DNA from 3 places in the Arthrobacter sp. Y3221048 genome. Region 1 is predicted to be linked to each of the others. Evidence: predicted binding sites of a transcription regulator. Region 1 holds the regulator's gene; each other region holds the start of a gene.
The links. The regulator HrcA, encoded in region 1, represses chaperone genes, less so after heat shock. The targets are predictions, from matches to a motif close to TTNGCACTCGNNNNNNNCGAGTGCNAA.
Positions count from the first base shown of each region.

Region 2: groL (chaperonin GroEL) is a predicted target of HrcA. The motif match lies at 4,011-4,037, and genes of this name have one in related genera.
Region 3: groES (co-chaperone GroES) is a predicted target of HrcA. The motif match lies at 4,143-4,169, and genes of this name have one in related genera.

Region 1 covers NZ_JBNHHX010000006.1:119,552-130,061, forward strand. Annotated here, with positions in the region: gene lepA (translation elongation factor 4) at 1-679, shown strand, start outside; gene hemW (radical SAM family heme chaperone HemW) at 724-1,953, shown strand; gene AC5RVS_RS16425 (TetR-like C-terminal domain-containing protein) at 1,901-2,527, opposite strand; partial or broken gene AC5RVS_RS16430 (monooxygenase family protein) at 2,658-2,879, shown strand; gene AC5RVS_RS16435 (DUF4870 domain-containing protein) at 3,115-3,537, opposite strand; gene AC5RVS_RS16440 (DUF3097 family protein) at 3,647-4,489, opposite strand; gene hrcA (heat-inducible transcriptional repressor HrcA) at 4,636-5,649, shown strand; gene dnaJ (molecular chaperone DnaJ) at 5,724-6,857, shown strand; gene AC5RVS_RS16455 (16S rRNA (uracil(1498)-N(3))-methyltransferase) at 6,860-7,687, shown strand; gene AC5RVS_RS16460 (GerMN domain-containing protein) at 7,706-8,617, opposite strand; gene AC5RVS_RS16465 (PhoH family protein) at 8,987-10,093, shown strand; gene ybeY (rRNA maturation RNase YbeY) at 10,090-10,510, shown strand, end outside.
Region 2 covers NZ_JBNHHX010000003.1:764,759-775,330, forward strand. Annotated here, with positions in the region: gene AC5RVS_RS12405 (RNase H family protein) at 109-1,116, opposite strand; gene AC5RVS_RS12410 (DUF4031 domain-containing protein) at 1,200-2,123, shown strand; gene groL (chaperonin GroEL) at 2,221-3,849, opposite strand; gene AC5RVS_RS12420 (TM2 domain-containing protein) at 4,246-4,755, shown strand; gene AC5RVS_RS12425 (cold-shock protein) at 4,824-5,030, opposite strand; gene AC5RVS_RS12430 (LytR C-terminal domain-containing protein) at 5,239-5,889, opposite strand; gene AC5RVS_RS12435 (DUF3263 domain-containing protein) at 5,951-6,259, opposite strand; gene AC5RVS_RS12440 (uracil-DNA glycosylase) at 6,558-7,313, shown strand; gene AC5RVS_RS12445 (siderophore-interacting protein) at 7,609-8,496, shown strand; gene AC5RVS_RS12450 (threonine/serine exporter family protein) at 8,555-10,183, opposite strand; gene AC5RVS_RS12455 (sialidase family protein) at 10,323-10,572, opposite strand, start outside.
Region 3 covers NZ_JBNHHX010000002.1:639,889-650,460, forward strand. Annotated here, with positions in the region: gene AC5RVS_RS07725 (maleylpyruvate isomerase family mycothiol-dependent enzyme) at 1-121, shown strand, start outside; gene AC5RVS_RS07730 (iron ABC transporter ATP-binding protein) at 172-930, opposite strand; gene AC5RVS_RS07735 (iron chelate uptake ABC transporter family permease subunit) at 927-1,934, opposite strand; gene AC5RVS_RS07740 (ABC transporter permease) at 1,927-2,955, opposite strand; gene AC5RVS_RS07745 (siderophore ABC transporter substrate-binding protein) at 3,008-3,958, opposite strand; gene groES (co-chaperone GroES) at 4,303-4,599, shown strand; gene groL (chaperonin GroEL) at 4,733-6,337, shown strand; gene guaB (IMP dehydrogenase) at 6,576-8,081, shown strand; gene AC5RVS_RS07765 (hypothetical protein) at 8,138-9,106, opposite strand; gene AC5RVS_RS07770 (GuaB3 family IMP dehydrogenase-related protein) at 9,391-10,530, shown strand; gene AC5RVS_RS07775 (glycerol-3-phosphate dehydrogenase/oxidase) at 10,559-10,572, shown strand, end outside.

The DNA of each region.
Region 1 (10,510 bases):
CAAGAAGATCCTGACGGTCACCAACCCGAGCGAATATCCGGACGGGAAGGTTTCCGAGGTCCGCGAGCCGATGGTCTCCGCCACCATCCTCGCGCCCAACGAGTTCGTCGGCACCATTATGGAGCTCTGCCAAGGCCGCCGCGGTGAAATGAAGGGGATGGACTACCTCTCCGAGGACCGCGTGGAGCTGCGTTACCGGCTGCCGCTGGCGGAAATCGTCTTCGACTTCTTCGACAACCTCAAGTCGCGCACCCGCGGCTATGCCTCGCTGGACTGGAAGGCCGACGGCGAACAGGTGGCCGATCTGGTCAAGGTGGACATCCTGCTGCAGGGCGAACAGGTGGACGCGTTCAGCGCCATCACGCACCGCGAGAAAGCCTACAGCTACGGCGTGATGATGACCTCCAAGCTGCGCGAACTCATCCCGCGCCAGCAGTTCGAGGTGCCCATCCAGGCCGCCATCGGATCCCGCATCATCGCGCGCGAAAACATCCGCGCCATCCGCAAGGACGTGCTCGCCAAGTGCTACGGCGGCGACATCTCCCGCAAGCGCAAGCTGCTGGAGAAGCAGAAGGAAGGCAAGAAGCGGATGAAGATGGTCGGCCGCGTGGAAGTCCCACAGGAGGCCTTCATCGCCGCGCTGTCGTCGGATGACTCCAAGGACAAGGCAAAGAAGTAGTTCGGCTGTGCATGTAACAACAACGACGGCGGAGGCCCGCCTCAGTGCCTAGCGTCCTGCCCGTGGGGGACCCGGCGCCGGCCGACGGCCTGCTGCCCGCCCAGGCGGCGGAAGGTGCGGAAGACCGCGCGTTCTGCCTGTATGTGCACATTCCGTTCTGCCGGGTGCGCTGCGGCTACTGCGATTTCAACACCTATACCGCCAAGGAACTGGGTTCGGGGGCGTCGCAGGATGAGTACTCGGGCACGGTGAACGCGGAGCTGGAGCTGGCCGCGCGGGTACTGCGCGGTTCCGGCGTGCCGGAACGGCCGCTGTCCACTGTGTTCTTTGGGGGCGGCACGCCCACCCTGTTGCCGGCGGCGGACCTGGCGTCCATGCTCGGCCAGGCGACGGGCCTGTGGGGTTTGGAATCGGGCGCCGAAGTCACCACCGAAGCCAACCCGGACTCGGTCACGCCGCAGTCGCTGCAGATCCTGGCCGACGCCGGTTTCACCCGGGTGTCCTTCGGCATGCAGTCGGCCGTGCCGCATGTGCTGAAGGTGCTCGACCGCACGCACGACCCGGAACGGGTGCCGCAGGCGGTGCAGTGGGCACGCGACGCCGGGCTGAACGTCAGCCTTGACCTGATCTACGGCACGCCCGGCGAATCCATCGCGGACTGGGAAGCCAGCCTCGACTCCGCGATCAGCTGCACGCCGGACCATATCTCCGCGTACGCCCTGATCGTCGAGGAAGGCACCAAACTTGCCGCCCAGATCCGCCGCGGCGAAGTACCCGGCATCGACGACGACGACCACGCCGCGAAGTATGAGATCGCCGACGCGCGCCTCGGCGCCGCAGGCTTCGGATGGTACGAGGTCAGCAACTGGGCCCGCACTCCCGGGGACCGCTGCCGGCACAACCTGGCCTACTGGCGCGGGGACGACTGGTGGGGAGCCGGCCCCGGCGCTCATTCGCACATGGGTGGCGTCCGCTGGTGGAACGTGAAGCACCCCGCGGCGTACGCCCAGCGCCTGGCCACGGGGGTCTCGCCGGCAGCCGGCCGGGAAACGCTGGACACCGGCACCCGTCAGCTGGAACACGTGATGCTGCAGACCCGCATCGTCGACGGGCTGCACACCCGGGACCTGGGGCCGAACGGCCGGAAGGCCGTGGCCGGACTGATCGCCGATGCCCTGGTGGACCCTGCCGCGGCGTTCGCCGGCACCATCCGGCTCACCCTCAAGGGCCGGCTGCTGGCCGACGCCGTGGTGCGGCGGTTGCTCGAGGACTGACCGCGCCGGCCTCCAGCGACCGGCCCACCCGGTGGAGGGCCGCCTCGTAGGCTGAGTCCCAGCTCCACCCCGCCGCCGGCGCGCCCGCCAGCTCCAGCGAGACGAGCCCGTGGACCTGGCCCCACACCACGCCAACCATGGACGCGACGTCGTCGTCCGAAGCCCCGGGAAGGGCGGCGGCAACGGCGGCGAACAGCGGCGCGATCGCCGGTTCCGCCGCGCCGGGCGTCGGCCGGCACGGCACCTGGCTGGCCAATGAACCGCCGAACATGAGGCCGTACAGGACCGGATGCTCCAAGGCCCACGCCCGATAGGCCCGGCCCAGCGCTTCCAGTCCATCGGGAGCGGCCCGCTGCTGGGCGGCCGCAAAGGAGGCAAAGCCGTCGTCGAGAATGGCGGTCAGCAATTCCGCCTTCCCGCCGAAGAGCGAGTACACCGCCGTCGTCGACGTCCCGGCCGCCGCCGCGATCGCCCGGAGCGACACCGCGGCCGCGCCGTCGCGGGCTATCAGGGCCGCGGCGGTGTCGAGGAGCCTGCGACGCAGCGAATCATCGTGGACTATGGGTCTTGCCATAACCCCAGTATTCCATAACACTGTTCTGTAACACTGTTACGAAAGGAATCGGCTCATGTCGGAACACGTACACACAGGACGGTTCACAGCCGATCCGGGCAGCGAACGGGTCACGGTCTTCCTTATCGGGATGCGCGCCAACCGCTGGTGGAAGATCGGTAAGGTGGCACGCACCGCGTCGGCGATGCCGGGGATGCTGGCACACCTGGCGGCATCACCGGAGGCCGGGCTGCTCGGCTTCCACCAATGGTTCGGGCGCACCACGATCCTGGTCAGCTACTGGAAGAGCCCGGAACACTTGCAGCGGTTCGCGTCCGACCGCTCGGCGCCGCACCTGGAACCCTGGCGTCGATTCATGCGGGAATCGGCCGGCAGCGGGGACGTCGGCGTCTGGCACGAAACCTACGAGACGGTGCCGGGGGGGCCGGGAGTCTATCTACAGCGACATGCCGCGCTTCGGTCTGGCGGCGGCGACCGCCCACGTGCCGATCGCGGCGGGGATGAACACCGCCCGGCAGCGGTTCTCCCGGCAGGCAGGCTAGGAGGGCGGCTGCGCTACCGGATCAGCAGCGCTACCGGAACAGGCGCTACCGGAACAGGCGCAGGTTGTAGGCGTACCGGTACGGAACGCCGCGGTTGCACTTGACGCCGGCAATGACGGAATTGACCGTCAGGAAGACCCAGATGGCGGCCGCGATGACGGCAAAGAGTCCGCTGACCGCCGGGATGACGATCAGCAGGTTCGCAATGATGGCCACCACCGTGGGCGGAACGGTGAAGTTCAGGGCTTCCTTGGACTCCTGGGCGGTAAACGGTCCACGGTCCTTGAAGATCAGGTAGATCGCCAGCGACGGGAAGCAGCCCAGGATGCCGCCGAAGTGCGCCATGGTGGCCCATTGCCGGTCCTCCGAAGGGGTCAGGGGCAAAGCGGACGCCGACGCGCTCTGGTACTGCTGGCGCGGAGCGGACTTGCGCTCCGGCTGCTGCTTACGAGCAGAGTTATCGGACACTGGACCTACCTTCGGAAAATCTGCTGATGGCTCACTTCTGTTCCTAGCCTAGCCGTTCCACCCCGCCGTCCGGTGCATTCCGCGGGCGCCGGCGCCGGTCGGAACCGGCTCAAACCGTCAGGAAATCGATGACTTCTTCCACCCGGCCCAGGAGGCTGGGCTCCAGGTCGGCATAGGTGTTGACACTGCCCAGCAGCCTCTTCCAGCCGTCGGCGATGTCGATCTGGGTCCGGTGCGGCCAGCCGAGGCCGGCGAGGATGCCGGTCTTCCAATCGGTGCCGCGCGGCACCACCGGCCACTGGGTCCGTCCGATCACGGAGGGTTTGATCGCCTGCCAGACATCGACATAGGGGTGGCCCACAATCAGTACGTTGCCCGAGGCTGCGGGCACGGCCATGGCGGCCTCGGCAATCCGCCACTCCTTGGAATTGGGGACCAGGTGGTCCACCAGGATGCCGAGCCTGCGCTGCGGCCCGGGGGAGAAGTCCGCCACTGCCGCCGCCAGATCGTCGACGCCGTGCAGGGGCTCGACCACGATGCCCTCCACCCGGAGGTCGTCTCCCCAGACCTTCTCCACGAGCTCCGCGTCATGCTTGCCTTCGACCCAGATCCGGCTGGCCCGCGCCACCCTGGCCCGCTGTCCCTCGACCTTGACCGAACCGGATGCCGTCCGTTGCCGGACGGGAGCCTTCGCGGCGGGCGCCGCCGGCACCACCTTCACCGGCTCGCCCTCGAACAGGAAGCCGAAGCCCAGCGGGAACGAGCGGACTTTGCCCCGGCGGTCTTCCAGCGAAACCAGATGCACGCCGCCGGACTTTTCCACCCGGACGACGGCGCCGACCCAGCCGCTCTGTGCGTCCTCCAGCACCAGGCCCGGTTCGGCGCCGATTTCGCGCAGTGCCCGGGCCTTGGGGGCGGTGAGATCCTGGGGGCCCCAGCCGTAGCTGCTCATAAGCTTTAAGTCCTCTGCTGGTTGTCGTCCTCACGGCACGGCCGCCCGACAATGCTAACAACGGCGGCGACGTATTAGACTTAGCACTTGGACGTGTTGAGTGCTAACAGTCTGTCCGCAGACGAGTTGGAGACAGGAGGAGTGCAGTGAGCGAGGTCCGGAGGCTGGAAGTGCTCCGCGCCATTGTCGAAGACTATGTGCACTCGCGCGAGCCGGTGGGCTCCAAGGCACTGGTCGACCGGCACAGCCTGGGCGTGTCGTCAGCCACCATCCGCAACGACATGGCGGCGCTGGAAGAAGACGGGTTGATCGTTGCCCCGCACACCAGTGCCGGCCGGATTCCCACGGACAAGGGCTACCGCCTGTTCGTGGACCGGATTTCGGACGTCAAGCCGCTCTCTGCTCCCGAGCGCCGCGCCATCCAGAAACTGCTGGACGGCGCCGACGACCTCGACGATGTCATGGAACGCACCGTGCGTTTGCTGTCCCAGCTGACCAATCAGGTGGCCGTGATCCAGTATCCGCAGCTGGGTGCCGCCAGGGTGCGGCACATCGAGTTCATCTTGCTGGGTCCGCGCAGGGTCCTGGCGGTGCTGATCGCGGACAACGGCAAAGTGGAACAGCATGTCGCGGCGCTTCCCGCGGACGTCACCGAGGATGCGCTGGCCACGCTGCGCGCCGCGTTCCTGTCCGCGCTGTCCGGCAAACCGCTGGCGGCAGTGCCGGGCCTGCTGAAGACCTTCCCGGTGCCGGCGGAGGCCGCGCCCGCGGGCACGGCCGAGGCCTTGGCGTCGCAGCTTGCACAGCTTGCCGCGGCCACGAACGAGGAGCGGATCCTGATGGCCGGCACGGCCAACCTGGCCCGTTCCACCGTCGACTTCCAGCTGAGCATCGGCCCCATCCTCGAGGCCCTCGAAGAACAGGTGGTGCTGCTGCAGTTGCTCTCCGAGCTGCACCAGGACGCCCGAGGCATGTCGGTGAGCATCGGCAGTGAAAACCCCTACGGTTCGCTGGCCGAAACCTCCGTGGTGGCCACCGGGTACGGCCCGGGCGCGACGGCGAAGGTCGGCATCCTCGGCCCCACCCGGATGGACTATCCCACCACCATGGCCGCAGTGCGCGCCGTCGCACGTTATTTGTCACGGATCCTCGCCGGCTAGCCACACGCCGCGCAGTGTCCGCACCGGCCGTCGTCGCCGGTGAACCGATCCCCAGGAAGTGAAGTACTACTAAGGTGAGTAACCACTACGACGCCCTCGGTGTCAGCCAAGACGCCTCGACCGAGGAAATCAAGAAGGCCTACCGCAAACTGGCCCGCAAACTGCACCCGGACGTGAACCCCGGCCCGGAGGCAGCCGAACAGTTCAAGCAGGTCAGCCACGCCTACGAGGTGCTGTCGGACCCGCAGAAGCGGCGCATCTACGACACCACCGGCAACGAGAACGGCACCGACAACGGCTTCGGCGGCGGCTTCTCCGGGTCCGGCTTCGCCTTCCAGGACATCTTCGAAAGCTTCTTCGGCGGCGCCGGAGCAGGCGGCGCCGGCCCGGCCTCCCGGACCCGCCGGGGCCAGGACGCCCTGATCAACGTGCGGATCGACCTCAAGGACGCGGTCTTCGGGGTCAACAAGAAGATCGAGGTGGACACCGCCGTCGTCTGCCCCACCTGCGACGGCAGCTGCTGCCGCCCCGGTACCAGCCCGCGCACGTGCGACATCTGCGGCGGCTCCGGCCAGGTCCAACGTGCGGTGCGGTCCATCCTGGGCCAGGTCATGACCACTGCCGCGTGCGGCAGCTGCCAGGGCTTCGGCACGATCATTCCCGACCCCTGCAACGAGTGCAACGGCGAGGGCCGCGTCCGCAGCCGCCGTTCGCTGACCATCAAGCTCCCGGCGGGTGTCGGGACCGGAACGCGGATCCAGCTGGCGGGCCAGGGCGAAGCCGGCCCGGCGGGCGGCCCGCAGGGTGACCTGTACGTGGAAATCCGGGTGAATCCGGACAAGAATTTCCTCCGCGAGGGCGACGACCTGCACGTCACTCTCTCGGTGCCGATGACCGCTGCCGCGCTGGGCACCGACCTGACCCTGGACACCTTCGACGGTGAACAGGAAATCAGCATCAAGCCCGGCACGCAGGCGGGCGAGACCCTCACCCTGCGCGGCCTGGGCGTGACCCACCTGCGCGGCTACGGTCGCGGCGACCTGCAGGTGCACGTGCATGTGGAGACCCCCAGCAAGCTGGATGCGGAGCAGGAGGACCTGCTGCGCCGGCTGGCCCGGGCCCGCGGCGAGGAATACACCGAGGGCAAGCTGGCGTCCTCCGGCACGGGCGTCTTCGCCCGCCTGCGGGACCGGCTCGGTAACCTTTAGGCGTGACCAGCCACCTGTTCTTCACCGCTCCCGGCGAGCTCGACGCAGTCGGCCCGGGCGACAGCTTCACCCTGGGCGGCGACGAGGCGCGGCACGCCGTCACTGTCAAGCGTATCGAGCCCGGCGAAGCCGTCGATCTGGCCGACGGGCGGGGCCGCCGGCTGGTCGGCGAGGCCGTCGCCGGCACCTCCGGACAGCTCACCGTCCGGGCACTGCAGGTCCTGCACGAGCCCAGCCCCGACCCGGAGTTGGTGCTGGTGCAGGCCCTGGCCAAGGGGAACCGCGACGAACTTGCCATCGAGGCAGCCACCGAACTGGGCGTCGATGCCGTGGTGCCGTGGCAGGCCGAACGCAGCATCGTGCGCTGGAAGGCGGACAAGGCGGCCAAGGGCGCGGCGAAATGGCAGCTGGCGGTCCGGGCGGCCGCCAAGCAGTCGCGGCGGGCGCGTGTTCCGGAGGTGGAGCCGCTGGTGGAACGGGCCGGGCTCTGTGCCCTGATCCGGGACAGCCGGCTGTCGCTGCTGCTGCAGGAGGACGCCGAGCGCAGCGTGGCCGACGCCCTGGACGGCGCAGGGTTGCGTGCGGGCCCATCCCCCGGGGAGCGCGGCGGAATCGACGACGGCGGTGCCTCACCCGAAGGGCGTACCGGCGGCGCGGCGCGCGTGCTGATGATTGTGGGTCCGGAAGGCGGGATGAGCCGGGCCGAAGTGGACGCGATGCTCGACGCCGGGGCGGTGGCCGTTCGGCTGGGTCCGCACGTCCTGCGTTCCTCCACGGCCGGACCCGCGGCCTTGACCTTGCTCAGCGAGTTGCTGGGCCGCTGGCGCTGACCGGGCGGGCAGAACTGCCTAGGTGACGGTGAAGACCTTGCTGTCCACATTCTGCCGTTCTTCGGTCCGCCCACCCTGGTCCTTCTGGAACACGTACAGCCGGTAGGTGCCCGGATCCAGCTTCTGGCTGAACCTGAACTCGCCGATCTGGCCGGCGTCTGCATCAACGCGGGCCGTGCCGTCCTTGACCAGTTCGCCTTCGGACGTGTCCGCGGAGTCGGCAATGCGGTAGATCTGCCAGCTCAGCTCCGATTCAAAGGCGACGCCGCGGCCGAACACCTCCACGCGTCCGGCGGAGGTGGCACCTTCGGCCGGATCGATGATCCACACCGGGGCCGCCAGGCTGCTGTTCCGGACCATCGGCTCGCCCAGCGGCACATGGCCAAAGGCTTCATACCCGTGGTGCCCGTCCACGAGGATGACCACTTCCAGGGGATTGTCCGACGTGCTCAGCCCGGCGTTCGCCGCCGCGGCCGTGGCGGTGTAGACCAGTTGCTGCACGGCCCGTTCGGCGATGCCGGCGTCCACGCGGCGGCTGAAGGCGTCCGAGGAGATGTCCAGCGTGATGACCGAACCGTTGGTGATGGAAGCGCCCACCTTGCCCGCGGGGCTGAGCGGATTGAAGTAGTCCGGATCGAGGGGCTGCAGCCGCGTCAGCGCGGCCACCGCCGTCGTAATGGGGTCACCCAGGTTTTCCGCCTGGCGGTACTCGCGGTACAGGAACACGTTCTCGGCGTTGGTGCCCAGCCAATAGATGGGGGAGAGCTCCGAGGAGCGCAGGGTCTCGACCGGCACGCTGGAGACCAGGGGGCTGCTGGCCGAACCGGGGTCGGTGGGATTGGGCATTGAGGTCTGTCCGCCGCCGCCACCGCCGGCGGCCTGCGGCGAACATCCGAGCAGCACCAGCGACGAGGCAGTGACCAGGGCCAACCACGCACCGAAGCGGCGTGTTGGGACCGGGCCTGCAGGCTGCCGGAGCTGGTTGCTGGTGATGCTTTCGATCCCTTCTGGCGTGCGGAATGACTGGGCGGAGGTGGGGCGGGAACGGGCGGCTGCCGCCCTTCCTGCCCCACTAGCTTGGCACACGGTGGGGGGGCTGATGGCTGCTTTAACCAGCGCTCAACCGGACTGATGCACGATTGATGCAGGATCGATACCAAGGCGTTTTTCGTCCCCGCAGAGGACTGTGCGGCGGCTCGTGCCGTAGCATGGACGTGTACCGTCAGCACCGGATCCGTTCCGGCTTACCGCTAGCAAGCGCCCACCGAAGGAGCGATGAAAGGCCATATCGGCCGGACTATGTCCCAATCACGCCTGGATGTCGATCCGCTGGGATCAAGCAGCCGTTCCGTCCATTTCGATTCGTCGGAACACATGGTCAGGGCGCTCGGTGCCCACGACGAGGTGCTGCGGGTCATCGAGTCGGAGTTCAGCGATGTGGACCTGCATGTACGCGGCAACGAGCTTTCCATCTCCGGCCCCGCCGACGCGGTGCAGCTCACGCTCAATGTGGTGGAAGAGATCCGCGCCCTGGCAGCGAAGGATACGAGGATCACCGCGCAGGTGGTCGCCCAGCTGCTGCGCATGCTCGGCGAACAGTCGGCGCAGCGGCCGGCCGAGGTCCTGACGCTGAACATCCTCTCCTCGCGCGGCCGCAACATCAGGCCGAAAACCCTGAACCAGAAGAACTACGTCGAAGCCATCGACAACCACACCGTGGTGTTCGGCATCGGCCCGGCGGGCACCGGCAAGACCTACCTGGCGATGGCCAAGGCGGTCCAGGCCCTGCAGCACAAAGAGGTCAACCGCATCATCCTGACCCGTCCCGCCGTCGAGGCGGGGGAGCGGCTGGGCTTCCTGCCGGGCACGCTCAGCGACAAGATCGACCCGTACCTGCGCCCGCTCTACGACGCCCTGCACGACATGATGGACCCGGAGTCGATTCCGCGCCTGATGGCCGCGGGCACCATTGAGGTGGCGCCGCTGGCCTACATGCGCGGGCGCACGCTCAACGATGCGTTCATCATCTTGGACGAGGCGCAGAACACCACTCCCGAACAGATGAAGATGTTCCTCACCCGGCTGGGTTTCGGTTCCAAGATGGTGGTGACCGGCGACGTGACGCAGATCGACCTGCCCGGCGGCACCAGCTCGGGCCTGAAGATCGTCAGCGAGATACTCGACGGCGTGGAGGATGTCCGCTTCTCCCAGCTGGACGCCACGGACGTGGTCCGCCACCGGCTGGTCAGCGACATTGTGACGGCATACAGCCGCTGGGACGAGTCCCGCCGCGGCGATGCCGGACATGGCGGTGGCGGCCGCGGCGATGGCGCCCGCGGGCCGCGCCGCTCGCCCGCGGCCAGGCGGAAGACGGAAGCGGAAGCCGGCCCGGAGGGTGGAGCATGAGCATCGAGGTCAACAACGAATCAGCCGTCCCCGCCAACGAGGAAGAGTTGGTGCGGCTGGCACGGTTCGTGCTGGATTCGCTCTACGTCCATCCCGAAGCGGAACTGTCCATCATCATGGTGGACACCGAAGCGATGGAACGGCTGCACATTGAGTGGATGGACGAGCCGGGCGCTACCGACGTGCTGTCCTTCCCGATGGACGAGCTGCGTCCCGGTACCGCGATGAAGCCGGGCCCGCCCGGTGTGCTGGGCGACATCGTGATCTGCCCGCAGGTAGCGCAGGAGCAGGCGAAGAAGGCCGGGCACGGCCTCTTGGACGAAATGCTGCTGCTGACCACGCACGGCATCCTGCATCTGCTCGGCTTCGACCACGCCGAGCCGGCCGAGAAGGAAGAAATGTTCGGCCTGCAGCGCC
Region 2 (10,572 bases), on a different contig from region 1:
TCGTCGGACCGGGTGAGGGCGCACGGCCGCGGGGTGCGGACGCGGGAACTGGTGTGCGGGCGCGGGTGCCGGCGCGCGGGTGCACGTCGTCGGGCGCGCGGTCTCCGTTCAGGCCTGCTCGGGTGTGCCCTGGTGGAAGCGCAGGCGCCACCGCCCGCCATCGCGCAGCCAGAGCGAACTGCGCAGTGCCGAAGCGTCGCGGCGGGTGCTGCGGTATGTCAGCAGGATGCTGTCTTCGCCGAGCCGTTCGACGGCGAAGACCTCCATCGAGGCGTCCAGCTCAGGGCTTTCCTGGAGTTCGCTGATCATAGCGTCCCGCGTCCACATCCGGCCGGCTTCCCCAATCTCGGCGAAGTCGGGGTGCAGCAGCACGGCCAAGCGCCCGTAGTCCGCCCGGACGGCGGGACTGAGCAGCTCCTGCTCCAGCCGCACCACCAGCTCTTCCGCGGCGTCCCCTCCTGCGGCGGCATCCGCGAAGTCTTCCAGCTCGGAGAACAGGTCGGGCTCCGGCACGACTGCGGCTGCCGGCCGCCCTGCTCCGTTTCCGGGAGAACCCGGCTCCGCTGCCGCCCGGGCCGTCGGTGCGTTTCCTCGGCGGGCGGCAGCAGCCGGCGCCGATTCGAAGACGGCGCTGCCGGAGGTTCCCGGTCCGCCGGGAAAGCCCGGGCCGGCCGATGCGCCGGTGCCGTTCTGGAAGGCGAGGGCCACCGCGCGGGCGCGTTCGTCGGCGGCTTCGTTCAGCTTGTGTCCGGCGTGGCCCTTCACCCACTCGAACTCGTAGCTGCGCCCCTTGATCGCGGCGTCGATGTCCTTGAGCATGTCGACGTTCAGCACCGGCTTGCCGTCGGCCTTTTTCCAGCCCCGCCGCTTCCAGCCCGGCATCCACTTGGTCACGCAGTTGATCACGTACTGGCTGTCGCACAACACGCGCAGGTGTTCCTGCGGCAGGTGAGCCGTGGCCCGGAACAAGTCCAGCACGGCCATCAGCTCGCCCTGGTTGTTGGTGCCGTGCGGCCAGCCGCCGGCAGCCCACGCGGTGTCGTCGATGTACCAGGCCCAGCCGGCCGGACCGGGATTGCCGAGCGCAGAGCCATCGGCGGCAGCAGTGATAGTCATGATCTCCATCTTTTCAGATCCGGCCAACATTCCTGGCCCTGGGCGGGCACATGGCAAACATTCCTGGCCCTAGGCTGGGGCACGTGGCAATACTCATCGATCCTCCGCTCTGGCCGGCGCACGGCACCCACTTTTCCCACCTGGTCTCTGACACCTCGCTGGCCGAACTGCACCGCTTCGCCGCGGCCGCCGGTATCCGCGAGCGGGCCTTCGACCGGGATCACTACGACGTGCCGGCCAGCCGCTACGGCGAGCTGGTCCAGTTGGGTGCCGTCGAGGTCAGCGCCGGCGACCTGACCCGCCGGCTGCAGGCGAGCGGGCTGCGCGTACCGGCCCGTCAACGCCCGGAAAAACTGCGCCGAGTACTGCTGCGCCGGTGGAACGAACTGCTGCCCGGGCAGCAGGACCTCGGCCGCGACCTGCTGGACCGCTGGGCAGAACCACACCGCCACTACCATGGCCCCGGCCACCTGCTGGCAGTCCTGGAGGCGCTGGAACAGCTCACTTCCCCCGCCGCGTCCGGTCCCCGGCCGCGGCCGGTGTGGTTGGCGGCCTGGTTCCACGACGCCGTCTACAACGGCCGGCCCGGCGTGGATGAACAGGAATCGGCAGACCTGGCGGCTGCCTGCCTGCCGGCGGCCGGCTGCAGCGGTGACGAGACGGCCGAAGTGGTCCGGCTGGTCCTGCTCACAGCCAGCCACTCGCCCAGCCCGCAGGATGAGTCCGGCGCCCTGCTGTGCGACGCCGACCTGTCCATCCTCGGCGCACCACCGGCGGAGTACCGCAGCTATGTCCGGGACGTCCGCAAAGACTATGCGCACGTGCCCGACGCCGACTTCGCCGCCGGGCGCACCGCCGTCGTCCGCCGTCTGCTGACGCTGGATCCGCTGTACCGGACACCGGCGGCCCGGGAGAAGTGGCTGGAGCGTGCAAGGCAGAACCTCTCCGCGGAGCTAGAAGCCTGGCGGTACGAGGGGCGGGCCTGGCTCCGCCCGGAGAGGCGGTAAGGCGAGGGGTTAAGGCCGCGAGGCGCGGCTCCCGTGACGGGAACCGCGCCTCGCTAAACCGTGGCCTGTTATTGGGCCGAGGTGGTGGCGGGAAAGCTTAGAAGCCGCCCATGCCGCCCATCTCGTCGCCGCCCGGCATGGCCGGAGCGGCCTTCTCCGGCTTGTCGGCGACAACGGCTTCGGTGGTCAGGAACAGGCCGGCGATTGACGCCGCGTTCTGCAGGGCAGAGCGGGTGACCTTGACCGGATCGTTCACGCCCGCAGCCAGCAGGTCCTCGTAGACACCGGTGGCAGCGTTCAGGCCGTGGCCGTCGGCCAGCCCGCGCACCTTGTCGGCCACGACGCCCGGCTCCAGGCCGGCGTTGAGGGCGATCTGCTTCAGCGGAGCGTCGATGGCAACCTTGACGATGTTGGCGCCGGTTGCTTCGTCGCCTTCGAGGGTGAGGTTGGCGAACGCCTTGGCGCCGGCCTGGATCAAGGCCACGCCGCCACCGGCGACGATGCCTTCCTCAACGGCAGCCTTCGCGTTGCGGACGGCGTCCTCGATGCGGTGCTTGCGTTCCTTGAGCTCGACCTCGGTTGCGGCACCGGCCTTGATGACTGCAACGCCGCCGGCCAGCTTGGCCAGGCGCTCCTGCAGCTTCTCGCGGTCGTAGTCCGAATCGGAGTTCTCGATCTCGGCGCGGATCTGGTTGACGCGGCCGGCGATGGCGTCGGCTTCGCCGGCACCTTCGACGATGGTGGTCTCGTCCTTGGTGACAACCACCTTGCGGGCCTGGCCCAGCAGGTCCAGGGTGGCGTTCTCCAGCTTGAGGCCGACTTCTTCGGCGATGACCTGGCCGCCGGTCAGGATGGCGATGTCGGCCAGCATGGCCTTGCGGCGGTCGCCGAAGCCCGGAGCCTTAACCGCAACGGACTTGAAGGTGCCGCGCATCTTGTTCACGATCAGGGTGGCCAGGGCCTCGGCCTCGACGTCCTCGGCGATGATCAGCAGCGGCTTGCCGGACTGCATGACCTTCTCCAGGATGCCAACCAGGTCCTTCACGTTGGAGATCTTGGAGTTGACGATCAGGATGTACGGATCCTCAAGGACCGTCTCCTGGCGCTCGGCGTCGGTAACGAAGTACGCGGACAGGTAGCCCTTGTCAAAGCGCATGCCTTCGGTGAGCTCCAGCTCCAGGCCGAAGGTGTTGGACTCCTCGACCGTGACGACGCCTTCCTTGCCCACCTTGTCCAGAGCCTCGGCGATCAGCTCGCCGATCTGCGGATCTCCGGCGGAGATGGACGCGGTGGCGGCGATCTGTTCCTTGGTCTCGATTTCCTTGGCGGAAGCGATGAGCTCGGCGGTGACGGCGTCAACGGCCTTCTCGATGCCGCGCTTCAGGCTCAGCGGGTCGGCGCCGGCAGCAACGTTGCGCAGGCCTTCCTTGACCAGGGCCTGGGCCAGGACGGTCGCGGTGGTGGTACCGTCACCGGCGACGTCGTCCGTCTTCTTGGCGACTTCCTTGACCAGCTCGGCGCCGATCTTCTCGTACGGGTCGTCCAGCTCGATCTCCTTGGCGATGGATACACCATCGTTGGTGATCGTGGGGGCGCCCCACTTCTTCTCGAGCACGACGTTGCGGCCACGCGGGCCGAGGGTCACCTTCACGGCGTCAGCGAGGATGTTCAATCCGCGCTCGAGGCCGCGGCGGGCCTCTTCGTCAAATGCAATGATCTTTGCCATAGCGGCTTACGTCCCTTCTGGACAATAGACACTGGACGCAGCTTTTGACGGCTGCTGGCCACCTGCGGTGCCCGCGACGGACGGCTCACGACGACGGCGGTTTCTGTACGCCGCGCCGCTCACCTCACCGAGGTGGCGGGTTTCACTCCCTACGGGCTTTCTTAGCAGTCAGCCCGCGAGAGTGCTAACTCAATAATTAGCACTCGCAGGTGTCGAGTGCAAGCTGTTGGGGGGCGGCCGGCCGGACCGCTTCGCGGATCGCGCTACCCCTGAGCGCCCCCGGGCCAACAATCAGGGTGGACCCCCATGGAAACGGCCGCTCGCTCCCGCGTAGATTGGCAGGTAAGACAGCGCAAGCGAACTATCGGCCCGGCACCGGGCAAAGGTCGGAGAACCATGTCTGAAACACCGGACGAAAAGAACATCAGCAACCCCACCGAACCCCTGGCGCCGGGCCCCAACCCGACGAGGCCGCTCGGCGGCCAACCGCCGTACGGCGCATCCGGCCAGCGGCCTTCCGGGCAGCCCGGTTACGGGGTTCCGGGGCAGCAGCAGCCCGCCCCCGGGCAGCAGCCCTTCGGCCAGCAACCTTACGGCGCCCCGGGACAGCAGTACCCGCAGCCGGGACAGCCCTACGGCCAGCAGCAGTACTACGGGGCTCCCCAGGGCTACTACTACCCCGAGCAGAAGTCGCGGCTGATCGGCGGCCTGCTGGGCATCCTGCTGGGCGGCCTGGGCGTGCACCGGTTCTATCTGGGCCACGTCGCCATCGGCGTGGTGCAGATTGTGGTCACCTTCCTGACGTTTGGCCTCGGCGCCGTCTGGGGCTTCGTCGAGGGCATCATGATCCTGGTCGGGGCGGAACCGTTCAAGCGCGATGCCCGCGGAGTCCCGCTGAAGGAGTAGGCCCCATCGGCGCGACGAACCGGCGGCGGGGCACCCCGGCCTCCGCCGCCGTCGTCGTTGCGGGTCTGCTACGGCGCGACCCGGACCTCTTCGGCCTGCGGACCCTTCTGGCCCTGGCCGATCTGGAACTCTACGCGCTGCCCCTCATCCAGGGAACGGTAACCATCCATTTGAATAGCGGACCAGTGGACAAAAACATCGGAATTTTCTTCGTCCACGGTGATAAAGCCGTAGCCCTTTTCCGCGTTGAACCATTTGACGGTTCCCAGCGCCATAGCGTTCTCCATACTCAGTAGTTCCAGCCTGCCGCCGACGGTTCGGCGGCAGAGTGGTTTTACCCTAAACCAAGCAGGGGCGGAAAAGTGAGCTGCGGCACACTTAAGTTATTGAGGCGTAACCGAATTCCGCACGGGCGGGCGCTTCCTACGGGTACTGCGAATCCGGCGCCAGGCCTATCGGCGGCCCGGCCGGCGGCGGCTGCGTCTATTGGTAGCCGGGACCGAGCGCCACGGTGACGTACTGCGAGACGTTGCCGTTTGCCTGCAAAGCGCTGATGCCCAGCAATTCACCGAGCGCCCGCGCATTGGCTTCCTGGCCCGGGTTGTAGAAGATTACCGAACCGGCCAGCGGCGCGCCGCCCCAGTTGTCCACGACCGCGATCGACCAACCGTCCGCCTGCACCCTCTGCGATACCGTTCCGGCCAATCCGGTCACGCCGGTGCCGTTGAGGATCATCACCGGATCCTGCTTGTTGACCGCGGCGGCCTCTTCCGTGGGCTCCTCGGTTGCTTCCTCGGTGGGCTCATCCGTGGGCTCGCTGGTCGCCTCTTCGGTGGCTTTCGGAGTGGCTGTATCCTTTGGTTCCGGGGTTTTGGTTTGCTGTGCCGTCGCCGACGGTGAAGCCGAGGCAGTTGCGGCGCTGGACTGCGCGGCCACCGGGGTCGGAGATCCCCCGCTCCCCAGCAGCGGGAGCACGAAGAACGACAAGGCCCCCACCGCCAGTGCAAGTACCGCAGCCAGGACGATCAGGCCCAGGCCGTTGGACTTCGGCGTCGCCATGCGGGCGCGGTGCACACCGTGGCGGTCTGAAGTTTCAGGGACCTGGTCGAACTCATCCCGGGGGTACTTGGTCATCGCTTACAGTGCATCCTTGGTGGTGGAGAAACGGAAACCGGCCTACCAGGCCGTCCCGGATCTAGGCGTCGGTGCCCAGCCTGCGAGCAGTGCGCGCGCGCTGGCGGGACGTACGTAGTCTACGCAATCTCTTCACCAGCATCGGATCGTGCGCCAGCGCATCCTCGGTGTCGATCAGCGCATTCAGGATCTGGTAGTAGTGCGTGGCGGACATGTCGAACAGTTCGCGGATGGCCTGTTCCTTGGCTCCGGCATACTTCCACCACTGCCGCTCCAGGGCCAGCATCCGCTGGTCGCGTTCGCTCAGGGGGCTGGCGTCGTCAACCTCGGCCTCGAGGGAAAAGGCACTGGCCTCGGCCGAACCTGCCACAACACACCTGCGCTTCCTAGTACTTGCTGACAGCAATCAATACCGCCTCCCATAATAAGTGCGAATCACAAGCGTGTCATTCACCCCGCCTGCCGGGTCCGGGTCGGCCGCTGGCCGGCAGCGCCCGCTGCCTGGCTGGCCGCTGCCGGGAGTGCCCGCGGTGCCGCCGGCGCCAGCTACCGGCAGTGCCCGCCGCGCCTGATTGAGGCAGTGCCGGTGGCGCGTGCTTGTTCGCTGGCCGGCAGTGCCCGCGGTCCCCGATTGCCTGCCGGCGGGTGGTTTCCGCAAAGATAGAACGGTGAACTACGACGACGGTGCCCTCTTTCCGCTGCCAGCCCACCCGCCTGCCGCGGACTTTGGCGCCCCGTACCCGTTTGCCTCCCCGCAGGAGCTTTCCGCCGTTATTCATCCCGAGTGGGCCGAGGTGCTCGCTCCGGCCGAACCGCTGCTCTGGGACCTGGCCTCCTATCTGGACGGGGAGCGCGCCGCCGGCAAGACCTTGCTGCCCGCGCCGGCCAACGTGTTGCGGGCGTTCCAGCGGCCGCTGTCCAAGGTCAAGGTGCTGATCGTCGGCCAGGACCCCTATCCCACGCCCGGACACTCGATCGGACTGGCCTTCGCCGTCGAACGGCACGTGCGTCCGCTGCCGCGCAGCCTGGCCAACATCTACCGGGAACTGCAGATGGATCTGGGTATCCGGCCGCCGCAGCACGGAGATTTGAGCGCCTGGAGCGACCAGGGCGTGCTGTTGCTTAACCGGGCGCTGACCGTGGAGGCCGGCAAGGCCGGCTCGCACCGCAACAAGGGGTGGGAGCAGATCACCGAACTCGCGGTCCGGGCGCTGGCCCAGCGCGGCGGCCCGCTGGTGGCACTGCTCTGGGGCCGCGAAGCCCAGCAGCTGGCTCCGGTACTGGAGCAGGTGCCGCGGATCGAGACGGTGCACCCCAGCCCCTTGTCGGCGTCCCGCGGGTTTTTCGGGTCGCGGCCGTTCAGCCGGGTGAACGAACTGCTGGCCGCACAGGGCGCAGACCCCGTGCACTGGGAACTGCGCTAGCCGGGGCTGGGCGACGTGGGCTTCCGGCTGGCCGCCAAGACGTTTTTGTCCATGTTTAGCGCAAGGGTCCGGCGTCGCCGCAGGTCAAGGGCTTAACGGTTTCCAAGACATGGACAGTTTCGGCCAAACGTGGACAGCGGGGACCGTGCGCGGACCGCTGAGGCCAAGCGGTTCGCGGTGAGGGTTCGCGCGTTCCTGGGCGCGTGTGACCTTCCCCATCCGCAAATTGGGATTACCTGACCGGTGGATTAGGTTGTCCTAAGTAGCAGTTTCCCTTCGTCAGGAGTAGTGCAGGATGCAGACACAACCGGCAGCAGCCCCCGCCCGTGCGGGACGGAGCGCTCGGCCGCCGAAGGTGCAGACCAACCTCCAGGTGACGCGCACCGAGTGGATTTCACAGCACATGGTCCGGGTCTACGCGGGCGGCGAGGCGTTCGATTCGTTCGCCGAAAGGTTCGCGGCCAAGGACGCCACGGATCAGTACATCAAGATCTTCTTCCTGGACCCCGCGCTGGACGTGGAGCTTCCGGTCAACGTCGCGGAGCTGAAGGAAACGCTTCCGGCCGACAAGCTGCCGGTCACCCGCACCTACACCGTGCGCCGTTTGGACCGCGACACCCGCGAAGTGGTGGTCGACTTTGTGGTCCACGGCGACGAAGGCCTCGCCGGGCCCTGGGCCGCGCAGGCCAAGCCCGGCGACTGGATGATGTTCAACGGACCCGGTGGCGCGTACCGGCCCGATCCCGACGCCGACTGGTACCTATTGGCCGGCGACGATGCGGCACTGCCGGCAGTTGCTGCCGCCATGGAGGCACTGGCCCCGGACGCCCGCGGCCATGCTTTCCTGGAAGTGGATTCCGAGGCGGACGTGCAGGAACTGGACGCTCCGGCCAACCTGGAGATCCATTGGCTGTTCCGGCGCGGCCAAACGCCCGGGACCGCAACCCTGCTGCGCGACGCCATAGCCGGCCTGAACTGGCCCGACGGCCGGGTGGATGCATTCGTCCACGGCGAGCGCGGCGAGGTGAAGTCCCTGCGCGATGTCCTGTTCAAGGACCACGGGTTGTCCCGGGACCAGGTCTCGATATCGGGCTATTGGGCCTACGGCCGGGCCGAAGACGCCTTCCAAGCGGAGAAGCGTACGGCGGCGGGCCAGATCTTCCCGGAGAATTACCCGGCCTGATCCGACCAGGCGCCAACCGATCGCCAGGCCCATCCCGCACCCGGCGGTTCCGGCGTCCTTAACGGCGCCGGGCCCGCCGGTTTTCGTTCGAGCCCAGCCCCTTGGTGAACGGCCGGGCCAGGTTGTCGCCGAGCACAGTACCGCCGGCGATCGCCAAAATCACCGTCAGCGCACTGAACAGCCCCAGGATGCCGTTGAAAGGCGCCTCGGTGTTGACGGTCAGCTCGAAGATGGACCGGAACACGGACAGGCCGGGCAGCAGGAACAGCACCGCCGGGACCGCCACCACCAGCTGCGGCGAGCCCATCCGCAGGCCCACAATGCGCCCGAGGAACCCGATCACCACGGCTCCGACGGCCGGTCCGATCCGGTCCCCGATCCCCGCCCACACCACGAGGTCGTAGATCAACAGCCCGACCAGCCCGACGGCGGCCGTGGGCAGCAGCATGTTCAGCTTGGTCTGCTCGGTCATGCAGAGAGCAATGGTTGCCACGACGAGCAGCAGCGCCCGGACCACGTAGGGGTACTGGCCTTGGCCATCCACAAAGACTTCGGGCAGGCTGACGCCGAGCATCGAGCCGCCTACCAGCCCCACGGCGACCCCGGCGGCAATCGCGGCGAAGGTAAAGAAGGCCGAGAGATAACGCCCCGACGCGGTGACCGGGAAGCCGTTGATGGCGTCCTGGGTGGCGGAGACCAGCCGACCGGTCGGCAGGAGGAACAGGATGCCGCCGGCGATCACCAGCGACGGACTCATCGGCACGTGCAGCGCCCAGAACAGCAGCGCCATGACGGTGGCCAGGCAGGCGCCGATGCCGGTGATGAAGAAGTCCGGCATCCGCCATTTGCTCAGCTTCCGTCCCACCAAACCCATCAGCACGGTGGAGATGCCGCCCACGAGGGCCGCGAAGATGCTGCCGCCGAGGAAGGCAATGATGAAGCCGGAGAACACGCCGCCGGCCGCGATGGCCATCCACCGGGCGAAGGGCTTGGGACGCGAGGTAATCTCCTGCAGCCGTTCCTTGGCTTCGCTGCGGCCCACCCCGCCGTTGACGATGTCGGTGACCAGTTCGTGCACTAGGGACAGGCCGGCGTAGTTGTTGGTCCAGGACCGCACCACCCGCATCACGGTGATGGGAATCGTGTCCGGTTTGGCGTAGTTGATCACCACGGACTGGTTGGTGATGTCCACGTCGATGTCGCTGAGCCCGAAGGCCGCGGTGACGGCGATGATGCTGGTTTCCACCTCCAGCGCGCCGGCCCCGTAGCGGAACATGGTTTCCGCCACGTCCAGGGCAAAATCCAGGGTGATGCGGGCGGAGGCATCGACCCCGCCCGTCTGGATCATCGGGTTCGCGTAGGGGCTGCCGGCCAGCCTCTCGACGATGCTCATCGGCGCAGTGGGCGGCGCCTCGCCCTGCACGAGCTTGCGCAGCATCCGGCGGGCTGCCGCGTTGGAGCGCGAGGCTGCCGCGGAGGCGGGCAGCGGCGCGGTGCCGCTGGGGACGGGCTTGACCTGCTTGGCTACCGGCCGGTCCGTCGGACGTGGCACCGGAGGGTGGGTGGGCTGGGGTCCTGCGACCGAACCGGCGCGGCCGGCACCGGAGCCGCTGCCGGCATCGTTGGCCGGAATGTTCTTCGGCTTGATGATCGGCAGCATCCCCGCCTGCGGAGTCGTGGGTGACATGGATTCCTGGTCTGGGTCCTTGTCCTGCAATCCCTCTCCGTTCTGCGTCACCGCCACCGTCACGGCGGCGCTCGTTGATCCCGGGTTAAATCCTTGCACACCTCGCTGGCAGGTCACCGGCATGGCGCCGAGGCGCACGTCACGCCTCGCGGATTTCACCGCTGACGACGTCGATGCTGAACTTCCGCGTCAGGCTCGCCACCGGGGCGCCACCGGAAGGGCTGTCCCCCGGGACAGCGGTGCAGGTGAAGGAAACGGTCAAGCCTCCGGCCGCAACGTCCGCGCGGGTCACCGTGCGGACAGGATGGAGGAAGCGGGCTTCCCCGCCGGGACCCAGGTCCTGCGGCGGGAAATCCGCGGAGTTGTCGAACCCACCGGATAACCGCACC
Region 3 (10,572 bases), on a different contig from region 1:
CGTGGAGCTGGAGGCCGGGCGCCTGGCGATGGAGATCGCCTCGGAACGCGGCGACGGCGCGCTGGTGCTGCTCGCCCTGACCGGGCGGACCATGCTGCCGGGCGATTTTTCCGTGGTCTGACGCCTTGCCGGCCCGCGGACAGCCGCGCCGGCTGGGAGCCGCAGCCGGCGTCAGGCGAAGTAGACGCCGATCCGGTTGCCTTCGATCTCCTCGATGCGGATGTCGATGTCGTAGACGTCGCGCAGTACATCCGGCTGCATGATCCGGGCCGGCGGGCCCTGGTGCACCAGGCGGCCGGAGCGCATGGCGATGATCGAGTCCGAGTAGCAGGACGCGAAGTTGATGTCGTGGATAACCAGCACAACGGTCTTGCCCAGCTCATCGGTCAGCCGGCGCAGCAGCCGCATCATTTCCACCGAGTGCTTCATGTCCAGGTTGTTCAGCGGTTCGTCCAGCAGCAGATAGTCGGTGTCCTGCGCCAGCACCATGGCGATGAAGGCCCGCTGCCGCTGGCCGCCGGAGAGTTGGTCCACAAACTTGTCCGCCATCGACGTCAGGTCCAGGTAGTCCAGCGCCTGCTCGATCTGGGCGAGGTCGGCGGGGCCCGGCCGGCCGTTGTTGTGCGGGAATCGGCCGAAGCCCACCAGGTCCCGCACGGTCAGGCGGACGGTCAGCTGGTTGTCCTGGCGGAGGATCGCCATCTTGCGGGCCAGTTCCTTGCCCGGGGTGCTGCCGACGTCGAGCCCGTCGATGGTCACCGCCCCGGCGTCCATGGGCAGCAGCCGGGAGACCATGGACAGCAGCGTGGACTTGCCGGCGCCGTTGGGGCCGATGATCGAGGTGATGCCGCCGTCCTTGATGTAGCAGCTGACGTCGTCCACCACGGTCTGCGTGCCGTAGGTCTTGGAGACTCCGGAGACGTGGATCATTTGATGGAGCCTTTCAGCAGCAGGGCGATGAACAGGAGGCCGCCCGCGAATTCAATGACGATGCTCAGCGCGGTATCGAAGCTGAACACCTGCTCGAGGACCAGCTGGCCGCCGACCAGGGCGATGGCGCCCAACAACACGGCGATGGGCAGCACGTACACGTGCCGGAAGTGCGAGCACAGCAGGTAGGCAAGGCTGGCCACCAGCAGGCCGAAGAACGTGATCGGGCCGACCAGCGCGGTGGAAACGGCCACCAGGATGGCGCACAGCATCAGTACGGTGGTGACGGCCCGCCGGTGGTCCACGCCCAGGTTCAGCGCCGTGTCCCGGCCCAACGCCAGCACGTCCAGTTGCCGGCGCATCCGCCAAACCGGGACGCTGGCCGCGGCAACGGCCACCGCGGATGCGGCCAGCAGCACGCCGTCCACGTTGTTGAAGCTGGCGAAGAACAGGTCCTGCAGGATGATGAATTCGCTCGGGTCGATCAGCCGCTGCAGCAGCGAGGAAATGCCGCGGAACATTGTCCCGAACACGATGCCCACCAGCAGCATCAGGTGCAGGCTCTTGCCGCCGCCGGTGAACAGCCAGCGGTAGAGCAAAAAGGAAAAGCCCACCATCAGCATCACTTCGATCACGAAGCGCACCGGCGCGCCCAGGCTCAGCAGCGCCTGCCCGCCGATGGCGAAGGTCAGTCCGGTCTGGATCAGCATGTAGAGGGCATCGAAGCCCATGATCGACGGGGTCAGGATCCGGTTGGCGGTCACCGTCTGGAACAACACGGTGGACACGCCCACGGCGTACGCCACCAGCAGCATCGAACCGACCTTGATGGCCCGCCGGGGCAGGACGTAGCCGAGGTTGCCGCGCAGGTCGATGGCCATGAACACGGCCACGAGGACGGCCGCCAGGAGGCCCAGCAGGATGATCCAGGTCCGCGGCCGGACCGTGGTGAGGGTGCGGCGCTTGTGCTGCGTCAGCGCGGCGGGAAGTACCGAATCAGCCATTCTTGCGGGTCCTCAGCAGCAGGTACAGGAAGATGGCGCTGCCCACGGCGGAGACGATGACGCCCACCGGGATCTCGTAGGGGTAGCGGATGGTGCGGCCGATGATGTCGCACAGCAGCACGAAGCCGGCGCCGAAGACTGCCACCCAGGGAACTGCGCGGCGGGCGCTGTCGCCGAACGCCAGCGACACCAGGTTGGGCACCACGAGTCCCAGGAACGGAATGGCGCCGATGTTGACTACCACCACGGCGCTGATCAGCGAGACGATGACCAGCCCCAGCGTCAGGACCCGGCCGTAGTGCAGGCCCAGATTGGTGGAGAATTCCTGGCCCATGCCGGCCATCGTGAACCGGTCCGCGCACAGGTAGCCGATCACCGCGAGCACCGCGACAATCCAGAGGAGTTCGTAGCGGCCGCGCAGCACGCCGGAGAAGTCGCCGATCATCCAGCTGTTCAGCGTCTGGAGCAGGTCGTAGCGGTAGGCAAAGAACGTGGTCACCGCGGCGATGACGCCGCCCAGCATGATGCCCACCAGCGGGACAATGAGCGTGTTGCGCAGCGGGATCCGGCGCAGCACCAGCAGGAACAGGCCGGTCCCGGCGGCCGCGAACACGGTCGCCACGGACATCTTGGCCAGCAGGGTGGCGCCGGGGACGGCCACCGTGACCACCAGGATGCCCAGCGAGGCCGACTCCACGGTGCCCACGGTGGAGGGCTCCACGAATTTGTTCCGCGCCATCAGCTGCATGATCAGCCCGGCAATGCCCAGCGCCGCGCCGGCCAGGATGACAGACAGGGTGCGCGGCAGCCGGCTGATCCAGAAGATGTCCCAGGCCGTCTGGTCCCCGGCCAGCAAGGCGGGCAGTGACACATCGCTGACGCCCACAAACATGCTGGCAATGGCCAGGATGACGACGGCGGTGCCCGCCCAGGCGAGCTGGGAACCGGATCCGCGGGCGCGGGAGCGTCCCGCCGCGGCTGTAACCGCCGGGGCCGGACTGGAAATCGTGGAGGAAGCCATGGATCGGGCCACCGCGCAGGCCGCCGGCGGGTCGCCGGCGGCCGTACGGGTGCTACTTCGTGATGGCTGCCTGGACGGCACTGATCATGGCGTCCGTATTATTCAGGCCGTAGCCCACCAGGTACCAGGACGCTGAATCCAGATAGGTGATGCTGTCGTTCTTGGCGGCGCTGGTGCCGTTGACCAGTTCGTTGTCCAGGACGGCCGCAGCGGCCTCCCCGGATTCGCCGACGGCCGCGTCGCGGTCGATCACGAACAGGTGGTCCGGGTTGGCCTCGGCGACGAATTCATGCGAGATGGCCTCGCCGTGCGGGCCCTCGGACTTTACGTCAGCGGCGGTCTGCACGCCCAGGACATCGTGCACGATGCCGAACCGGGATCCTGCCCCGTAGGCCGTCATCTCGCCGCCACTCGTCATCAGCACCAGGCCGGTGCCGGCGTCGGCGGCTGCGGCCTTGGTGTCCTCGATCTTCGTGTCGATGGCTGCCAGCTTTTCTTCGACTTCGGCTTCCTTGCCGAAGATCTCGCCCAGGGTCGCGGAGACTTCCTTGAAGCTCTCGATCGGAGCGGCGGTGTCAACGCTCAGGTCGATGGTCGGGGCGATTTTGCTCAGTTCCCCGTAGGCCTCGGCGGTGCGGCCCGAGATGATGATCAGATCGGGTGCGCCTTCGCTGATCGCCTCGAAGTCGGGTTCCTTCATGGAGCCGATCTTGGTGTAGTCGTCCCCGGCGTACTGTGCCAGTGACTCGGGGAACACTGCTGCTTCCGGGACGCCGTCGACCTCGACGCCCAGGGCGGTGAGGCTGTCCAATACCCCGAGATCGAAGGTGTAGACGGTCTCCGGGTTCACCGGCACGTCGGTGGTACCGGAGGCGTGCTCTACGCTGATCGTCTCGGCACCGGTACCTGCTGCGGCATCGGTCTGCTGGCCGCAGGCGCTCAGGGCGAGCATGGAAACGGCTGCGGTCATGGCCACCAGGCCGGACTTCAGGGGCTTTTTCACTGACTCTCCATCGTTCGTCAACGCCGGCCCGGGCGGGGTTCGGCATTAGGCAACATAAACGTTTGCTATTTGCGCGCAGCTTGAAGCTACCGGGTTAGGTTAGCCTTACGCAACTTGGCCGCCGGTCGACGGTGTCGATTTACGTCACACAGGGGTGGCCGCGGAAGTCGGCCGGCGCCCGCCGTTGGCACTCGCCTTGACCGAGTGCTAATCCTTCTCATAGAGTCGCAGTTAGCACTCGCCCCGTGTGGGTGCTAATACAAGGAACCGCCTGCCGGCACCGCGACGACGGCAGACATCTCCTTGGCCAACCTATTCGTAGCGCATGAAAAGGAGAGAGCCGAGTGTCGGTCTCCATTAAGCCTCTTGAGGATCGTATTGTTGTCCAGCCGCTCGAAGCAGAGCAGACCACGGCCTCCGGCCTGGTCATTCCGGACACCGCCAAGGAAAAGCCGCAGGAAGGCAAAGTTGTCGCGATCGGCCCCGGCCGCGTCGATGACAATGGCAACCGGGTTCCCGTTGACGTAGCCGAGGGTGACGTCGTCATCTACTCGAAGTACGGCGGAACCGAGGTCAAGGTCGGCGGGGAAGAGTACCTGGTGCTCTCCGCCCGCGACGTGCTGGCCATCGTCACCAAGTAAGGCCCATCAGCTGAGTCCGGCGGCTCGGGCGCGCGCAGTCGACGCCCGCAGCCGGAATCACGGACAACCGAAATGCCCCGGCTGCCTCCTATAGCAGCGCAGCCGGGGCATTTTGCGTGAAAGGAACAAATTCATGGCAAAGCAGTTGGAGTTCAACGACGCTGCCCGCAGGGCGCTGGAAGCCGGCGTCGACAAGCTCGCCAATACCGTCCGGGTCACCCTCGGTCCGCGTGGCCGCAACGTGGTCCTGGACAAGAAGTGGGGCGCCCCCACCATCACCAACGACGGCGTGACCATCGCCCGCGAGGTGGAACTCGACGATCCGTACGAGAACCTCGGCGCGCAGTTGGCCAAGGAAGTCGCCACCAAGACCAACGATGTTGCCGGTGACGGCACCACCACCGCTACCGTCCTGGCCCAGGCCCTGGTGAAGGAAGGCCTCCGTAACGTGGCCGCCGGCGCCGCCCCCGGCGCACTCAAGCACGGCATCGAGGTAGCGGTCGAGGCCGTGGCCGCCCGCCTGCTGGAGAATGCCCGCGAGGTCGAAGGCAAGGTCGCCGAGGTCGCCACCATCTCCGCCCAGAGCCCCGAGGTCGGCAAGCTGCTGGCCGAAGCGTTCGACAAGGTGGGCAAGGACGGCGTCATCACCATCGAAGAGGGCTCCAGCATGGAGACCGAGCTGGTGCTCACCGAGGGCATGCAGTTCGACAAGGGCCTGCTGTCGCAGTACTTCGTCACCGACCAGGAGCGCCAGGAGGCAGTCCTCGAGGACGCGCTGATCCTGATCTCCCAGGGCAAGATCTCCACGGTGCAGGAGTTCCTGCCGCTGCTGGAAAAGGTGCTGCAGGCCAACAAGCCGCTGTTCATCATCGCCGAAGATATCGACGGCGAAGCCCTCTCCACCCTGGTGGTCAACAAGATCCGCGGCACCCTCAACGTTGCCGCCGTGAAGGCACCGGGCTTCGGCGACCGCCGCAAGGCCATGCTGCAGGACATCGCGGTGCTCACCGGCGCCCAGGTCGTGTCCGCGGACCTCGGCCTGAAGCTGGACCAGGTGGGCCTCGAGGTGCTGGGTACGGCACGCCGCATCACCGTCACCAAGGACAACACCACCATTGTGGACGGCGCCGGTTCCGAGGCCGACGTGGCCGACCGGGTGGCCCAGTTGCAGGCAGAGGTGCTGCGCACCGATTCCGATTGGGACCGCGAGAAGCTCCAGGAGCGCCTGGCCAAGCTGTCCGGCGGCATCGGCGTGATCAAGGTCGGCGCTGCCACCGAGGTCGAAATGAAGGAGAAGAAGCACCGGATCGAGGACGCCGTGTCCTCCACCCGCGCTGCCCTGGAAGAAGGCATCGTGGCCGGTGGCGGCACCGCCCTGGTGCACGCAGCCCAGGCTCTGGACACCGACCCGAACGTGCTGGCGCTCGAGGGCGACGCAGCCACCGCCGTCGGACTGGTCCGCCGCGCGCTGGCCCAGCCGCTGCGCTGGATCGCCGAAAACGCCGGCCACGAGGGCATGGTCGTGGTCTCCAAGGTGGGCGCCCTGGAGGTCAATAACGGCTTCAACGCCGCCACCGGCGAATACGAGGACCTCGTCGCCGCCGGCATCATCGACCCCGTGAAGGTGACCCGTTCGGCGTTGCGCAACGCAGCCTCGATCGCGGCACTGGTGCTGACCACCGAGACCCTGGTCGTCGAGAAGCCGGCCGAAGAGGACGAGCACAACCACCAGCACTAGCGCACGCCGCCAGCTGCTGGTCGGGCCTCGCCCGTCCGGAGGGGATCCTGCCCGCGCAGGGTCCCCTCCGTCGTCGTGGGGCTCCCCGGTGGCGGGCGCGGCGTTAGCTCCGCCACATCGGTGGCCGCGGGAAATAGTGGGCGGGGCGGAATCGTTTTAGGATGTAACCAACCCCGGAAACCGATTCTCGCTGTCGGTGACTGGCGGCCGCCACCGGTATCGTTCGAAAGGCCCTGCAGTGTCCGAAGAATTCAATCCGTTCGCTTTCGAGGGTCTGACCTACGACGACGTGCTCCTGCTGCCCGGCCCGACGGATGTGATTCCGTCCGAGGCCGACACCAGCTCCCGGCTGACCCGCCGCATCACGGTCCAGACTCCGCTCCTCTCCGCCGCCATGGATACCGTCACCGAATCGCGGATGGCGATCGCCATGGCGCGCCAGGGCGGCCTGGGCGTCATCCACCGCAACCTGTCCATCCAGGACCAGGCCGAGCACGTGGACCGGGTCAAGCGCAGCGAGTCCGGCATGATCACCAACCCGGTGACCATCGCCCCGGATGCCACGCTGGCCGAGCTGGACGAGCTTTGCTACAACTACCGCGTGTCCGGACTGCCCGTGGTGGACTCCGAGGGCAAGCTCGTGGGTATCTGCACCAACCGCGACACCCGTTTCGTGCCCCGCGCCGACTATCCCACCACCAAGGTGCATGAGGTGATGACCTCCATGCCGCTGATCACGGGCAAGGTGGGCATCAGCCGCCCGGAAGTCATTGAACTGCTGGGCAAGAACCGGATCGAGAAACTCCCGCTGGTGGACGACGCCGGCATGCTGCAGGGTTTGATCACCGTCAAGGACTTCGACAAGGCGGAGCAGTACCCGCTGGCCACCAAGGACGACGACGGCCGCCTGCGCGTGGGCGCGGCGGTCGGCTTCTTCGGCGACGGCTACGAGCGCTCCATGACCATGATCGAGGCCGGCGTGGACGTGCTGGTGGTGGATACCGCCAACGGCCACAGCCAGGGCGTGCTGGACATGATCGCCCGGCTGAAGAAGGACCCGGCCGCGGCCCATGTGGACGTGATCGGCGGCCAGGCCGCCACCCGGGAGGGCGCGCAGGCACTGGTCGACGCCGGCGCCGACGCCATCAAGGTGGGCGTGGGCCCGGGCTCCATCTGCACCACCCGCGTGGTCGCCGGCGTGGGCGTCCCGCAGATCACCGCGATCTACGAGTCTGCCAAGGCTGCCATTCCGGCGGGAATTCCCGTGATTGCCGACGGCGGCCTGCAGCACTCCGGGGACATCGGCAAGGCCCTGGTCGCCGGCGCGGACACCGTGATGCTCGGTTCGCTGCTGGCGGGCGCCGCAGAGTCCCCGGGCGACCTGGTGTTCGTCAACGGCAAGCAGTTTAAGGCCTACCGCGGCATGGGCTCGCTGGGAGCCATGCAGACCCGCGGCAAGAACACCTCCTACTCGAAGGACCGCTACTTCCAGGCCGACGTGCCGGACGACGAGAAGCTGATCCCCGAGGGCATCGAAGGCCAGGTGCCGTACCGCGGCCCGCTCTCCGCCGTCGCGCACCAACTGGTGGGCGGCCTGCGCCAGACCATGTTCTACACCGGTGCCCGCAGCGTCGCCGAACTGAAGGCCAAGGGCAAGTTCGTGCGGATCACGGCGGCGGGACTGAAGGAGTCCCACCCGCACGACATCATGATGACCGTGGAGGCACCGAACTACAAGCGGTAGTCCCGCAGTCTTCGGCGGCGCCGTTCCCCACAACAGGGGGAGCGGCGCCCCTCGCGTTAACCAGCGGCAGGACCTTCGCCGGCGGGCGCACCCACGGGCCGCGACCAGCCGCGCGTATGGACGGGACAGCGCATCGGTGCGTGGGCACGGGCGTGCAAGCGGCCACCGACCGCGATGCGGGTGAGCCAACGGAGCCGACGTCGGAAGATCAGAAGCGCGATGATCACGAGGGCCGCGGTGTCAGGCCAGCGCGGCGCCGGCCAGTTATCCGGCGCGGGCGGATACGCCCCGCCGGACAATCCGGCGGCCCGCTCAAAGTGGTTGCGTGAGGAGGGGAACAGTGCCCCGTCGATGATGTACGCCGCCGGAAATGCAAACGGGCCGGCGAGCAAGTTACCTACGGCCCACTGGTCAACATGCCGCGACTCGTGGATGGCGAGGGCCTCCTCCTCGGTCCGGGTCTGGGAGATGTTCGGGCCGTAGCGGACATACTGGCCTTCATCGGCTATGCCATATCCGTTGACGCTCAGCGCGCCCGCTGGGTCTACCGGTGGCATCCATGCAACGAACACGTCGCCGAGCATTGTTCCGCCACCGCTGGTTCGCGGCGGGGGCCAGAACATGACCAACAGCGACGGTCCTGAGCACGCTTCCATGTCAAGGCTGCGCCCGGTCAGGACCCCGACGCCGCTGATAGGGGCGACCAGGAAATTGCGGGTGATGCGCCACGGGGTCGGTGGTGAAATCTGCAGACGCGGCTCGGGCTTGATCTGTCCGTCGGCAGTGATATGGCTGTGGCAAACGATTGGCGGGGAGAGCGCCTCCTGGAAGCGGGCTCCAGCTCCCGCGACCAGGAGCGCCGCCACCACAAAGAGGGCGATATCGCGCACCCGCTGGTGGGCAGCGCAAACGGTACAAGATGCGGCTCTCCGCAACCGGCGCGAACGACGCGAGGGCATGGACCAGACCAGCCCGGCGATGCCAAAACACAGGGTGGCCGCCAAGCCACTCGCGAACGGTCGCATGCGCTCACCGGACCGCCGGAATCTTCCTCCCATGACTGACCACTTCCCGCTCCGGCTACCTGCGGCCGGCCAGCGGCAACCGTAAAGAGAGCGGGCCTACGGTGCGCTTGCCTGCCGTGCGGCAGGTAGAGCGTACCGCCTGCGCTGGGACGACGCCAGCAGTCAAAAGAGGAGTGCCTGGCAGTCGACACGGGAGGGTCCGCCCTGTCCGCTGGGCGCCGGCGAAAGTCCTGTCCCTGCCCGTTCCCCGGTGAACCGTTCCAGCGGTGGGATAACCTAGAGCCGTGACTTACGAGATTGAAATTGGCCGTGGCAAGCGTGGGCGCCGAGCCTACTCCCTCGATGACGTGGCGATTGTCCCCTCGCGCCGGACGCGCGATCCGAAGGACGTCTCGGTCAGCTGGCAGATCGACGCGTACACGTTCGACGCCCCGGTCATCGCCGCGCCGATGGACTCGGTCATGTCGCCGGCCACCGCCATCGCGCTGGGCAAGCTGGGCGGCCTGGGCGTGCTCAATCTCGAGGGCCTGTGGACCCGCTATGAGGATCCGCTGCCGGTGCTGGACGAGATTGCCGCGCTGGGCACGGAGAACTTCAGCCCGGCCGCGACCAAGCGGATGCAGGAGCTCTACTCCGCCCCCGTGCAGCCGGAATTGATCACCTCCCGGCTGGCCGAGATCCGGGAAGCCGGGGTGACAGTGGCCGGCTCGCTGACGCCGCAGCGCACCCAGGAGTTCTACAAGACCGTGGTGGCCGCCGGCGTGGACATCTTCGTGATCCGCGGCACCACCGTCTCCGCCGAACACGTCTCCAAGACGCAGGAACCGCTGAACCTGAAGCAGTTCATCTACGAGCTGGACACGCCCGTGATCGTCGGCGGCGCCGCCGGCTACACCCCGGCCCTGCACCTGATGCGCACCGGTGCCGCCGGCGTGCTGGTGGGCTTCGGCGGGGGAGCGACGACGACCACCCGCCGGGCGCTGGGCATCCACGCCCCGATGGCGTCGGCGATCTCCGATGTGGCGGCCGCGCGCCGGGACTACATGGACGAATCGGGCGGCCGCTACGTGCATGTGATTGCCGACGGCGGCGTGGGCTTCAGCGGCGACATCGTCAAGGCCATCGCCATGGGAGCCGACGCCGTGATGCTCGGTTCCGCGCTGGCCCGGGCGGAGGAAGCGCCGGGCCGCGGCTGGCATTGGGGCCAGGAGGCCCACCACGACGAACTGCCCCGAGGCGACCGCGTGAACGTGGGCACCGTCGGGCCGCTGGAGCGGGTGCTCCACGGCCCGTCCAACCACACCGACGGAACCTCCAACCTGGTCGGTGCGCTGCGCCGGTCGATGGCGACCACCGGGTACTCGGACCTGAAAGAGTTCCAGCGCTGCGAAGTGGTGCTGGCACCGATCCAGGCCGGCGACTGACTTGACCACGCTGGGAGGCTGATAGGCGATGACCACCGGAGC